Regions from separate parts of the Streptomyces sp. NPDC045998 genome, predicted to be linked through region 2. Evidence: riboswitches for the same ligand, from Rfam matches in the RefSeq annotation. Region 2 holds a riboswitch; the other holds the start of a gene.

Region 1 (6,040 bases), on a different contig from region 2:
GGGGGAACAGCCCCCTAGCCCAGCTCGCGCAGCGCCTGCAGCTGGTCCAGGAACCACTGGTGGGGCGGGAGTGCCGTCGCCGCGGAGGCGAGGCGCTTGGTGCGTTCGTCGCGTTCCGCCGTCGGCATCGTCAGGGCCTCGTGGAGCGCCTCGGCGGTGCCGGTCACGTCGTAGGGGTTCACGGTGATCGCCGCGTCGCGCAGCTCCTCGTACGCGCCCGCCTCCCGCGACAGCACCAGCGCGCAGCCATGGTCGGAGACGACGGGGACCTCCTTGGCGACGAGGTTCATGCCGTCGCGGATGGGGTTGACGAGGGCCACGTCCGCGAGGCGGTAGGCGGCCAGCGAGCGGGCGAAGTCGTCCTCGACGTGGAGGATGACGGGGGTCCAGCCGTCGCGGCCGAACTCCGCGTTGATCTCGTCCGCCAGCTGCGACACCCGCGCCGTGTACTCGCGGTACACGGGCAGGTCCTGCCGGGAGGGGTAGGCGAAGGCGAGGTGGACCACCTGCTCGCGCCACTCCGGGCGCTGTTCCAGGAGGGCGCGGTACGCCAGCAGGCCGCGCACGATGTTCTTGGAGAGCTCCGTGCGGTCCACGCGGACGATCACGCGCCGGTCCGCCCCGCCGATCTGCTCCCGCAGCGCCGCCATCCGGTCGTCCACGTCCGCCCGCCGCGACCGCTCGCGCAGGAAGTCCGCGTCCGCGCCCAGGCCGTGCACGCCCAGGTACGTCCGCCGCCGCTGATGGCCCGGGATGCGGTACTCGAAGCTCGGCTCCTGGTCCCGGGGCCAGTACGCCATCCCGTCGTAGTGCCCGAGCACCGCCTGGCAGCAGTCCTGGAAGGCGCGCCGCCACCGCGAGGTGAGGAAGCCGAGGCGGTCCGCGCCCAGCATGCCGAGCAGCAGCTCCTCGGCGATGTCGTCCGGCAGCATCCGGAAGTACTCCGGCGGCGCCCACGGCGTGTGGGAGAAGTGCCCGATCCGCAGGTCGGGGCGGAGCTCGCGCAGCATGCCGGGGGCGAGCGCCAGGTGGTAGTCCTGGATGATCACCGTCGCGCCCCGGTCCGCCTCCGCCGCCAGCGCCGCCGCGAAGGCCCGGTTGTAGAGCCGGTACGCGTCCCACTGGCGCCGGAACTCCGCGTCGTACACGGGCTCCAGCGGCGTCTGGTACAGCATGTGGTGCACGAACCACAGCACCGAGTTCGCGATGCCGTTGTACGCCGCCGAGTGCGTCGCCGCGTCGATGTCGAGCATCCGCACACCGGGCTCGGAGATCCCGCGCCGCACCGCCTCCCGGTCGCCGTCGCTCAGCGCCGCGCACACCCACAGCGCCCCCGCGTCCGGCCCGATCGCGGACAGGCCCGAGACCAGCCCGCCCCCGCCTCGCCGGGCGTCGAGCGTGCCGTCCTCACGCGGCACGTAGCTGACCGGACCTCTGTTCGAAGCAACGAGAATCTGGGGCGCCATGGAGACGAACCTAGCCCGTAGCCGAAACGCTCAAACGTACGCCCGTCACGCCACGCGCCGCCGTCGTGTGTACTCCGCCACACTCGCCATCGGCGGCCGCTCCTCCGTGTCCACCGCGTGCGTCCGCGGCACGAACCCCGTCTCCCCCCGGTCGAACTGCGTCAGCCGCGGCCGCACCAGGTGCCCCCGCGACAGCCGCAGCTGCGCCGTCCGGTAGATCGCCGCCGCCATCCGCCCCAGCGCCCGGTCGTCCTGGTGCCGGTGCTTGCGCACGCCCACGTCCACCTGGGCCAGCGCGTCGAGCCCCACCGTGTGCAACGCGTCCACCAGCAGGCCCAGCTCCACCCCGTACCCCACCGGGAACGGCAGCCGCTCCAGCAGCGAGCGCCGCGCCGCGTACTCGCCGCCCAGCGGCTGGACGAACCCGGCCAGCTGCGGCCAGTGCAGGTTCAGCAGCGGCCGCGCCACCAGCTCCGTCACCCGTCCGCCTTGGCCGACGGCACCGCCCAGCGGCCGGTCGTACATCGCCTTCACGAACTGCACCGACGGGTCGGTCAGCAGCGGCCCCACGATCCCGGTCACGAAGTCCGCCGAGAAGTCGACCAGGTCCGCGTCGACGAAGCACACGATGTCGCCGCTCGTCACGAACAGCGACCGCCACAGCACCTCGCCCTTGCCGGGCAGCGCCGGTATCCGGGGGAGTATCGCGTCCCGGTGCTCCACCCGAGCCCCGGCCGCGCGCGCCACCTCCGCCGTACGGTCGGTCGAGCCCGAGTCGATCACCACCAGCTCGTCCACCAGCGGCACGGCGCCGGACATCAGCTCGCGGCGGATCACGGTGACGATCTCGCCGACCGTCGCCTCCTCGTTGAGCGCCGGCAGGACGACACTGACGGTCGTACCGCGGGTCGCCCCGCGTTTCGCGGCGAGCAGCTGGTCGAGCGGTCGCTCCGCAACGGACCAGGACCGCCGGTCCAGCCAGCGCTCCACCTCTTCCAGCACGTGATCTCCATCTCGCGTATCGGACGACCATCTCGAGCGTCCAGGGGTTCGGTTACAGTCTTGAACAACGCGGATGGCCGACACATGTCGGGTCCCCCGCGCACACAATCGAATACCGCTCATCCAGAGGGGCAGAGGGATACGGCCCGTTGAAGCCCCGGCAACCCTCCAGTCGGCACTCGCACATCTGCGCAACGCGAGGCCCCGGCTAGGGAAGGTGCCAAATCCGTCTCATGGCGAAGTGCGCCATGAGGAAGATGAGGAGAAAGGGCCTCGCCTCCATGGCTGTACAGACCGTCGCCACCCCGGACACCACCCAGAACGTCGACCTCGGGCCCGCCTCCGCGCTTTCCTGTCGCGAATGTGGTGAGCGCTTCCCCCTCGGCCCCCTCTTCGCCTGCGAGCAGTGTTTCGGGCCGCTCGAGATCGCGTACGACCTGCCGAGCGGCGACCCCGAGGCCCTGCGCAAGCGGATCGAGGCCGGGCCCGCGAACATCTGGCGGTACGCGCCCCTGCTGCCCGTCCCCGCCGACGTCGCGGACAAGCCGAACCTGAACCCGGGCTGGACCAAGCTCGTCCAGGCCGACAACCTGGGCCGCGAGCTCGGCGTCGAGCCGGGCAAGCTCTTCGTCAAGGACGACTCCGGCAACCCGACGCACTCCTTCAAGGACCGCGTCGTCGCCCAGGCCCTGGAGGCCGCCCGCGCCTTCGGCTTCACCACCCTGTCCTGCTCCTCCACCGGCAACCTGGCGGGCGCGGTCGGCGCCGCCGCCGCCCGGGCCGGCTTCCGCTCCTGCGTGTTCATCCCGCACGACCTGGAGCAGGGCAAGGTCGTCATGGCCGCGGTGTACGGCGGTGACCTGGTCGGCATCGAGGGCAACTACGACGACGTCAACCGCTTCTGCTCCGAGCTCATCGGCGACCCGCTCGGCGAGGGCTGGGGCTTCGTGAACGTCAACCTCCGCCCGTACTACGCGGAGGGCTCGAAGACGCTCGCGTACGAGATCTGCGAGCAGCTCGGCTGGCGGCTGCCCGACCAGATCGTCATCCCGATCGCGTCCGGCTCGCAGCTGACGAAGATCGACAAGGGACTGCAGGAGCTCATCAAGCTGGGCCTGGTCGAGGACAAGCCGTACAAGATCTTCGGCGCCCAGGCGGAGGGCTGCTCCCCGGTGTCGGCGGCCTTCAAGGCCGGCCACGACGTCGTACGCCCCCAGAAGCCGAACACCATCGCCAAGTCGCTCGCCATCGGCAACCCCGCCGACGGCCCGTACGTCCTGGACATCGCCCGCCGCACCGGCGGCGCGGTCGAGGACGTCAACGACGAGCAGGTGGTCGACGCGATCAAGCTGCTGGCCCGTACGGAGGGCATCTTCGCCGAGACGGCGGGCGGTGTGACCGTGGGTGTGACGAAGAAGCTCATCGAGGCCGGTGTGCTGGACCCGTCCCTCACCACGGTCGTGCTCAACACGGGCGACGGCCTGAAGACCCTGGACGCCGTGGCTCCGACGACCGGCCCCACCGCCACGATCCGCCCGAGCCTGGACGCGTTCCGCGACGCCGGCCTGGCCTGACCCGACCTGAGCTCGTACTGAAAGGCATCACGACATGAGCGTCAACGTGCGCATCCCCACCATCCTCCGCACGTACACGGGCGGCCAGGCCGAGGTCCCGGCGGAGGGCGCGACCCTCGCCGAGGTCATCGAGTCGCTGGAGAAGAACCACCCGGGCATCGCCGCCCGCGTCCTGGACGACCAGGGCAAGCTGCGCCGCTTCGTCAACGTGTACGTGAACGACGACGACGTCCGCTTCGAGCAGGGTCTGGAGACCGCCACGCCGGACGGCGCGGGCGTGTCGATCATTCCCGCCGTGGCCGGCGGTTGCTAGCCCAGGGATAGCGCTTTCCGGAATTGCCCCCTCCGCACACGGTGCGCAGGGGGCATTTCCGCATGGTTGAGCGCGGTAGAGTTGGGGAAGCCCCCGCCGCCGGTCATGTCACGCGCATATGAATTCACGCCCCGGCGCGACAAGATGCAGTCAAAGTACCCGTGCCTGATGCGCCGAATGTGCGCTTTGCCGGGCCCGACTTGCCCAGGATTCTGGCGAATTCCGCCTACTTTTCCGTTCACGCATGCTCGGAATTCTCGTCCGATTGACCTGTTGCAGACGGCAGTTGGACAGATACATTCAGCGGCGGTCGACGCGTTCCGGCGCACGCCCGTTCCTGTCAGCGGGTGAGGTCTGACCCGGGTCCGCGAAGTGCGGTCCTGTGCAAGGGCCAGTAATAGGGGAGTTAGGCATGGCTCAGGGCACCGTCAAGTGGTTCAACGCGGAGAAGGGGTACGGCTTCATCGCGGTCGACGGTGGTGCGGATGTTTTCGTCCACTACAGCGCGATCCAGATGGACGGCTACCGCACCCTGGAGGAGGGTCAGCGAGTCGAGTTCGAGATCTCGCAGGGCCAGAAGGGTCCGCAGGCGGACATGGTCAAGCTCGCCGGCTAGCAGCAGACGCGTTTCGGCCAGCGACTTTCACAGTGGTGCCGAGGGGCCCGCATCCGCACAGGATGCGGGCCCCTCGCGCGTGCGCGCACGCGTACACGCGGAGGGGATCGAGGGCTCTCGATCCCCGGGAGATCGCCGGGAGATCACGGGGAGGAGCTTGCACTCGAAGGGGTCGAGTGCTAATCATTGGCGTTAGCACTCTGAAGGTGAGAGTGACAACGAAGGACCGAGTCGGTGAGGTCCGCAGGCCGGTGGGGCAAGGAACCACAGGGGCATGCAGGCCGTCCGTCGCGGGCGCCAGCGCGGTCCGGAGCATCCACCCCAGTCCGGGAGGACCACTTCACATGGCCAAGATCATCGCGTTCGACGAGGAGGCACGGCGCGGCCTCGAGCGCGGCATGAACCAGCTCGCCGACGCCGTCAAGGTGACCCTGGGCCCCAAGGGTCGCAACGTCGTCCTCGAGAAGAAGTGGGGCGCCCCCACGATCACCAACGATGGTGTCTCCATCGCCAAGGAGATCGAGCTCGAGGACCCGTACGAGAAGATCGGCGCCGAGCTGGTCAAGGAAGTCGCCAAGAAGACGGACGACGTCGCCGGTGACGGTACGACCACCGCGACCGTCCTCGCCCAGGCGCTCGTCCGCGAGGGTCTGCGCAACGTCGCCGCCGGCGCCAACCCGATGGCCCTGAAGCGCGGCATCGAGAAGGCCGTCGAGGCCGTCTCCGGTGCGCTGCTCGACCAGGCGAAGGAGGTCGAGACGAAGGAGCAGATCGCCTCCACCGCCTCCATCTCCGCCGCCGACACGCAGATCGGCGAGCTCATCGCCGAGGCGATGGACAAGGTCGGCAAGGAAGGCGTCATCACCGTCGAGGAGTCCCAGACCTTCGGTCTGGAGCTGGAGCTCACCGAGGGTATGCGCTTCGACAAGGGCTACATCTCGGCGTACTTCGCCACCGACATGGAGCGTATGGAGGCCTCTCTGGAGGACCCGTACATCCTGATCGTCAACTCCAAGATCTCCTCCGTGAAGGACCTCCTCCCGCTGCTGGAGAAGGTCATGCAGTCGGG
Region 2 (6,040 bases):
CGCCCGGTTCTACTCGATCCACATCCTGCTGCTGCCGGGCATCATGCTCGGCCTCGTGGTGGCGCACCTGATCCTGGTCTTCTACCACAAGCACACGCAGTTCCCCGGCCCCGGCCGGACGAACAAGAACGTCGTCGGCATGCCGCTGCTGCCGGTGTACATGGCCAAGGCCGGAGGCTTCTTCTTCCTGGTCTTCGGTGTCATCGCGATCATCGCGGCGCTGTTCACGATCAACCCGATCTGGGCGCTCGGCCCGTACCGTCCGGACCAGGTGTCCACCGGCGCCCAGCCCGACTGGTACATGGGCTTCGCCGAAGGTCTGATCCGTGTCATGCCGGGCTGGGAGATCACCCTGTGGGGCCACACGCTGGTCCTGGGTGTGTTCATCCCGCTGGTCGTCTTCGGCCTCATGCTCGGCGCGATCGCGATGTACCCGTTCATCGAGTCGTGGATCACCGGTGACAAGCGGGAGCACCACCTCCTGGACCGGCCGCGCAACGCGCCGACCCGGACCGCCCTCGGTGTCGCCTGGGTGACCGCGTACATGATCATGCTGATCGGTGGTGGCAACGACATCTTCGCCATCAAGTTCCACCTGTCGATCAACGCGATCACCTGGTTCGTCCGGATCTTCTTCTTCCTCGGTCCGGTCATCGCCTTCGTCGTCACCAAGCGGATCTGCCTGGGTCTGCAGCGGCGCGACAAGGACAAGGTGCTGCACGGCCGGGAGACCGGCATCATCAAGCGCCTGCCGCACGGCGAGTTCGTCGAGATCCACGAGCCTCTCAGCCAGGCCCAGCTGCACGCGCTCACCGCGCACGAGCAGTACACGCCGGCCGAGATCGGCCCGACGGTCGACGAGAACGGCGTCGAGCGCAAGCCGACCCGCAAGGAGAAGCTCCGCGCCAAGCTCAGCAAGGGCTACTTCGGGGACGGCAACCAGGTCCCGAAGGCCAGCGTGGAGGAGTACAAGGAGATCGCCAGTGGCCACGGCCACCACTGATCGACCGGCACTCGCCGCCTGACCCACACGGTCGCCACACCGCAAAGAGCCCCGTCCATTCACCGGACGGGGCTCTTTGCCGTGCCCGTGGCTCGATAGGCTGTGGTCATCCCCGTACACACGGACACCAGGAGCGACCATGAGCGCTGTGCAACCCGCTGGAGGACCGAGCTCGGCGGGCCGCTCCTGGCCCGTGGTGCTGAACGGCCTGCTGGAGGGCCGCGACCAGAGCGCCGACGACACGGCGTGGGCGATGGACCGCATCATGAGCGGCGAGGCCACCGACGCCCAGATCGCCGGCTTCGCGGTCGCGCTCCGCGCCAAGGGCGAGACCGTCGAGGAGATCTCCGGCCTGGTCCGGACGATGTACGCGCACGCCAACCTGATCGAGGTGCCCGGCCCCTCCGTCGACATCGTCGGCACGGGCGGCGACGGCGCCAAGACGGTCAACATCTCCACCATGTCGGCGATCGTCGTGGCCGGCACCGGCGCCAAGGTCGTCAAGCACGGCAACCGCGCCGCCTCCTCCGCCTCCGGGGCCTCGGACGTCCTGGAGAAGCTCGGCGTCAACCTGGAGCTGACGCCCCGGCGGGTCGCCGAGGTCGCCGAGGAGGCGGGCGTCACCTTCTGCTTCGCGGTGAAGTTCCACCCCGCGCTGCGCCATGTGGCCGCCGCCCGCAAGGAGCTCGGCATCCGCACCACCTTCAACTTCCTCGGGCCGCTGACCAACCCCGCCCGGGTCAAGGCCCAGGCCACCGGTGTCGCGGACGCGCGCATGGCGCCCATCCTCGCCGGGGTCCTGGCCGAGCGCGGCTCCTCCGCGCTGGTCTTCCGCGGCGACGACGGGCTGGACGAGCTGACCACCACCGCCACCTCGAAGGTGTGGGTGGTACGGGACGGGGCCGTGCGCGAGGAGTCCTTCGACCCGCGGGACGTGGGTATCGCGCTCGTACCGGTCGAGGCGCTGCGCGGGGCGGACGCCTCGTACAACGCCGATGTGGCCCGCCGGCTGCTCGCGGGGGAGACCGGGCCCGTACGGGACGCGGTGCTGCTCAACTCCGCGGCGGCGCTGGTGGCGCTGGAGCCGACGGACGCGCCGCTCACCGAGCAGATCCGGGCCGGCATGGCGAAGGCGGCCGAGTCCATCGACTCGGGCGCGGCGCGCGCGGCGCTCGACCGGTGGGTGGAGGCCAGCCACCGCTGAACCCGCGCGGGTGGGTGTGACACAAGGCGCGGTCCGGCCCCTCTTGTCTCAGGAACCGGACTGCGCCTTGCGCATGCCGAGACGTATGGCATGATGCCATTCAAGGTCATGAGTGACAGCGACTACGGCCCCGGCCCGCTGTCCGGCAACCCTCCGTCCGTGGCGGGGTGCCCCGGGTGAAGACCAGGTCGCAGGCAGCGAGGTCTGCGGCAAGCGCGGACCCCTGCACACCCTGGGGTCCTGGTCCTCAAGGGAGCAGTCTCGTGAGCAAGCGAATGCGATAGGGCGTATCGCCCCTTCTTCGGCACCCCTTTTTTCCTTCCGCCGCGTCCGCACTCCTGTGCGTCGATGCGTCGAATTCGCCTGCCCTGTACGGGAGTTCGCCATGTCTGTCTTCACCGCTGCCGCCGACCAGTCCGTTTGTACGCCGCTGCCCGTTCTGGGCCGGGATGTCACCGTGCCGCTCGTCACCGGCGGCGAGGTCACCTACGCCGCGCTCGACTACGCCGCCAGCGCGCCCGCACTCCAGCGGGTGTGGGACGACGTCGCCGCGTACGCCCCGTACTACGGCAGCGTGCACCGTGGCGCGGGGTACCTCTCGCAGCTGTCGACCGACCTGTTCGAGAACAGCCGCGCCACCGTCGCCGCGTTCCTCGACTGCCGCGAGGACGACGAGGTCGTCTTCACCCGCTCCACCACCGACTCGCTGAACCTGCTGGCCGCCGCCCTGCCCGCCGACTGCCAGGTGTTCGTCTTCGAGACCGAACACCACGCCTCGCTGCTCCCCTGGAGGGACGCCCGCGTCACCTACCTCAACGCGCCCCGCACGCCGGGCGAGGCGGTCGACACGCTGGAGCGCGCCCTCGCCGACCGCGACCCCTACGGCCCGGCCCTCGTCTGCGTCACCGGCGCGTCCAATGTGACGGGTGAGCTGTGGCCGGTACGGGAGCTCGCCGCCGCCGCCCACGCGCACGGCGCCCGCATCGTGCTGGACGCCGCCCAGCTGGCGCCCCACCACCCCGTGTCCGTGCGCGACCTGGACGTCGACTGGGTCGCCTTCTCCGGGCACAAGCTGTACGCGCCTTTCGGCTCCGGCGTGCTCGCAGGGCGGGCCGACTGGCTGCAGGAGGCCGAGCCGTACCTGGCCGGCGGCGGCGCCTCCCGCACCGTGGCCCGGCGCGCCGACGGCGGCGTCGACGTCGAGTGGCACACCACGGCCGCCCGCCACGAGGCCGGCTCGCCGAACGTCATCGGCGCGTACGCCATCGCCTCCGCCTGCAAGGCGCTCACCGAGGCCGGCTTCGACGATCTGGTGGCGCGCGAGCGGTACCTCATCGGCACGGTGCGCGAGGGCCTGGCCGAGGTGCCCGAGGTGCGGGTGCTGTCGCTCTTCGGCGACGACGCCCCGCGCGTCGGCGTCATCTCCTTCGTGGTCGACGGCTGGAACAGCTCGCACTTCGCGGCGGCGCTCTCCGCCGAGTACGGCATCGGCGTGCGCGACGGCCTGTTCTGCGCCCACCCGCTGGTGCGGACGCTGCTCGGCAGCGACCCGCAGCAGGTCGGCGAGTGCGGCGCGCCCGAGGCGGCTCCGCCCGGTGAGAAGTCGCTCAACGCGATCCGGGTCAGCTTCGGGGCGGGGACGCCGGATGAGCACGTCGACCGTTTCGTTCGGGCCGTGAAGGAGCTCGTGCGGGACGGGGCGAAGTGGAACTACCGTACGGAGGACGGGCGTTGTGTGCCCGACCGCGGCTGACCAGCCGCGTGCCCACCAGGACCGTGCGCAGCGCCCGTTCGGCCGCGTCCGCCAGCAGCTCGGCCGCCCGCTCCAAGGACTCCTGGAGCGGCAGCGGCCCGGGCGCCAGCGACTCGTAGGCGTCCAGCTCCGCGTCGCGGGCGCCGGGGCCGAGCGTGCCGGCCAGCGCGAGGACCGGCACCCCCGCCTCCCGGGCGCGGCGCGCCACCTCGCCCGGGATCTTCCCGCGCACGGTCTGCGCGTCGAGGGCGCCCTCGCCCGTGATGACCAGGTCCGCTCGGGCGAGGCGCGCGCCGAGGTCCAGCCCGTCGAGCAGCACCTCGAACCGGGGCAGCAGCCGGGCGCCGAGCGCCGCGAGCCCCGCGCCCAGGCCGCCGGACGCGCCGGTGCCGGGCGCCCCGCGCAGGTCGACGCCCGGGGTGAACGCCTCCGTGAGCGCCGCAGCCCAGCGCTCCAGCGCCGCCGACAGGACCTCGACCTGAGCGGGGGAGGCGCCCTTCTGAGGGCCGAAGACCCGCGCCACGCCGCGCTCGCCGCACAGCACGTTGTACGGGTTGCACGCCACCAGCAGCTCGGTCTCCGCCAGGCGCGGGTCGAGCCCGTCGGCGTCGACGGCCGCGAGCCGCCCCAGGGCGGCGCCCCCGCGCGGGAGTTCGCGTCCGTCCGCGTCCAGCAGGCGTACGCCCAGCGCCTGGAGCGCGCCGGCGCCCCCGTCCGACGTACCGGAGTCGCCGCAGCCGACGAGGATGCGGCGGGCACCGGAGTCCAGGGCCGCGCGCAGCAGTTCGCCGACGCCGTACGTGGTCGTGGCGCCGGGGTCGCGGCGGCCCGGCTCCACCAGCGCGAGACCCGCGACGGCGGCCATCTCCACCACCGCCGAACCGTCGCCGAGCAGCGCGAAGTGGCTCTCCACGGGAGCACCGAGCGGCCCGGTCGCCACGCACGGCACCAGGTGCCCGCCGGTCGCGGCGGCCAGCGCCTCCGCCGTACCCTCCCCGCCGTCGACCAGCGGGATCAGGTCCAGCCGCGCGCCCGGCAGGACCCGCCGCACGCCCTCGGCGATGGACTCGGCGGCCTGGCGCGCGGACAGGGACTCCTTGAAGCCGCTGGGCGCGACGGCGATCCGGTACGAGTGGCTCATGGGTGGGACTCCAGGAGGACGGGCACGCCGAGCAGCGGCCAGACGGTCAGGGCGAACAGCAGCACCACGCCCGCGGTGAGCGGGGCCAGCACGGCCGACAGCCGCAGCAGGTCACGCGGCGTGTAGGTGGGCACGCCGTCCGGTACGTCCGCGAAGAGGGCCACCGGCTTGGCCGACGCGGGCAGCGTGTGGCAGAACCCGGCCGCGGCGGTGGACGCCAGCGCCGCCGTGACCGGATTGACCCCGGCGGCCGCCGAGGCCGCCACCACCAGCGGCACCAGCACCGAGGAGCGGGCCGAACGGGACTGCAGCACCAGGTGCGCGGCCGTGGAGACGACCACGACCACGGTGAGGAACAGCCACGGCGGCGCGTCCACCGGCAGCCCCGCCACCAACCACCCCGCCGCCCCCGAGTCCGCGAGCGCCACACCCATCGCCATGGTCGCCGCCATGAACAGCAGCAGCGGCCACGGCACCGTCCGCAGCGCGTCCTTGAGCCGTACGGTCCCGAGCGCGGGCGACGACGCGACCACCGCGCCGATCAGCGCCACCACCGCGGGCGACACCCGGTGCAGCGGCTCGCTGCACCACAGCACCACCACCGTGGCCAGCAGCAGCGCGCAGCGCGCCTCGGCGATGGACAGCGGCCCGGTCACCGGCGCGGGGGACTGCGCCTCGATGTCGGCGGGCGTGATGCGCACCGGGCCGCGCCGGTCGGCCCGCGAGGTGGAGGTCAGCAGCACCACCTCGGCGGCCAGGTGGGACGACACGACCGCGAGCGGCAGGCCGAGCAGCAGCCACTCCACGAACCCCAGCCGCTGCCCCGACTGCTCCCACAGCACGTTGACCGTGATCAGATGCGCGCCCGCGCCGATGAGCGTCGCGACGGCGGACAGCAGCACGACGGTCGGGAAGAGCAGCGCCAGCATCACCACCAGC

Evidence for each region. Region 2 has a riboswitch for S-adenosylmethionine ahead of AC07FJ_RS03015 (aminotransferase class V-fold PLP-dependent enzyme). Riboswitches for the same ligand answer to the same signal wherever they lie in the genome.
Region 1: it holds a riboswitch for S-adenosylmethionine, as region 2 does, so the genes downstream of both, thrC (threonine synthase) here and AC07FJ_RS03015 (aminotransferase class V-fold PLP-dependent enzyme) in region 2, are expected to answer to the same signal.

What each region holds. Positions count from the first base shown of each region.
Region 1 covers NZ_JBWKLJ010000013.1:115,284-121,323, forward strand. Annotated here, with positions in the region: gene AC07FJ_RS30900 (alpha,alpha-trehalose-phosphate synthase (UDP-forming)) at 15-1,466, opposite strand; gene AC07FJ_RS30905 (glucosyl-3-phosphoglycerate synthase) at 1,512-2,468, opposite strand; SAM riboswitch class I at 2,585-2,732, shown strand; gene thrC (threonine synthase) at 2,726-4,042, shown strand; gene AC07FJ_RS30915 (ubiquitin-like small modifier protein 1) at 4,077-4,355, shown strand; gene AC07FJ_RS30920 (cold-shock protein) at 4,768-4,971, shown strand; gene groL (chaperonin GroEL) at 5,316-6,040, shown strand, end outside.
Region 2 covers NZ_JBWKLJ010000001.1:668,315-674,354, forward strand. Annotated here, with positions in the region: gene qcrB (cytochrome bc1 complex cytochrome b subunit) at 1-1,003, shown strand, start outside; gene trpD (anthranilate phosphoribosyltransferase) at 1,143-2,207, shown strand; SAM riboswitch class IV at 2,312-2,429, shown strand; gene AC07FJ_RS03015 (aminotransferase class V-fold PLP-dependent enzyme) at 2,593-3,960, shown strand; partial or broken gene AC07FJ_RS03020 (glycerate kinase family protein) at 3,918-5,101, opposite strand; gene AC07FJ_RS03025 (SLC13 family permease) at 5,098-6,040, opposite strand, start outside.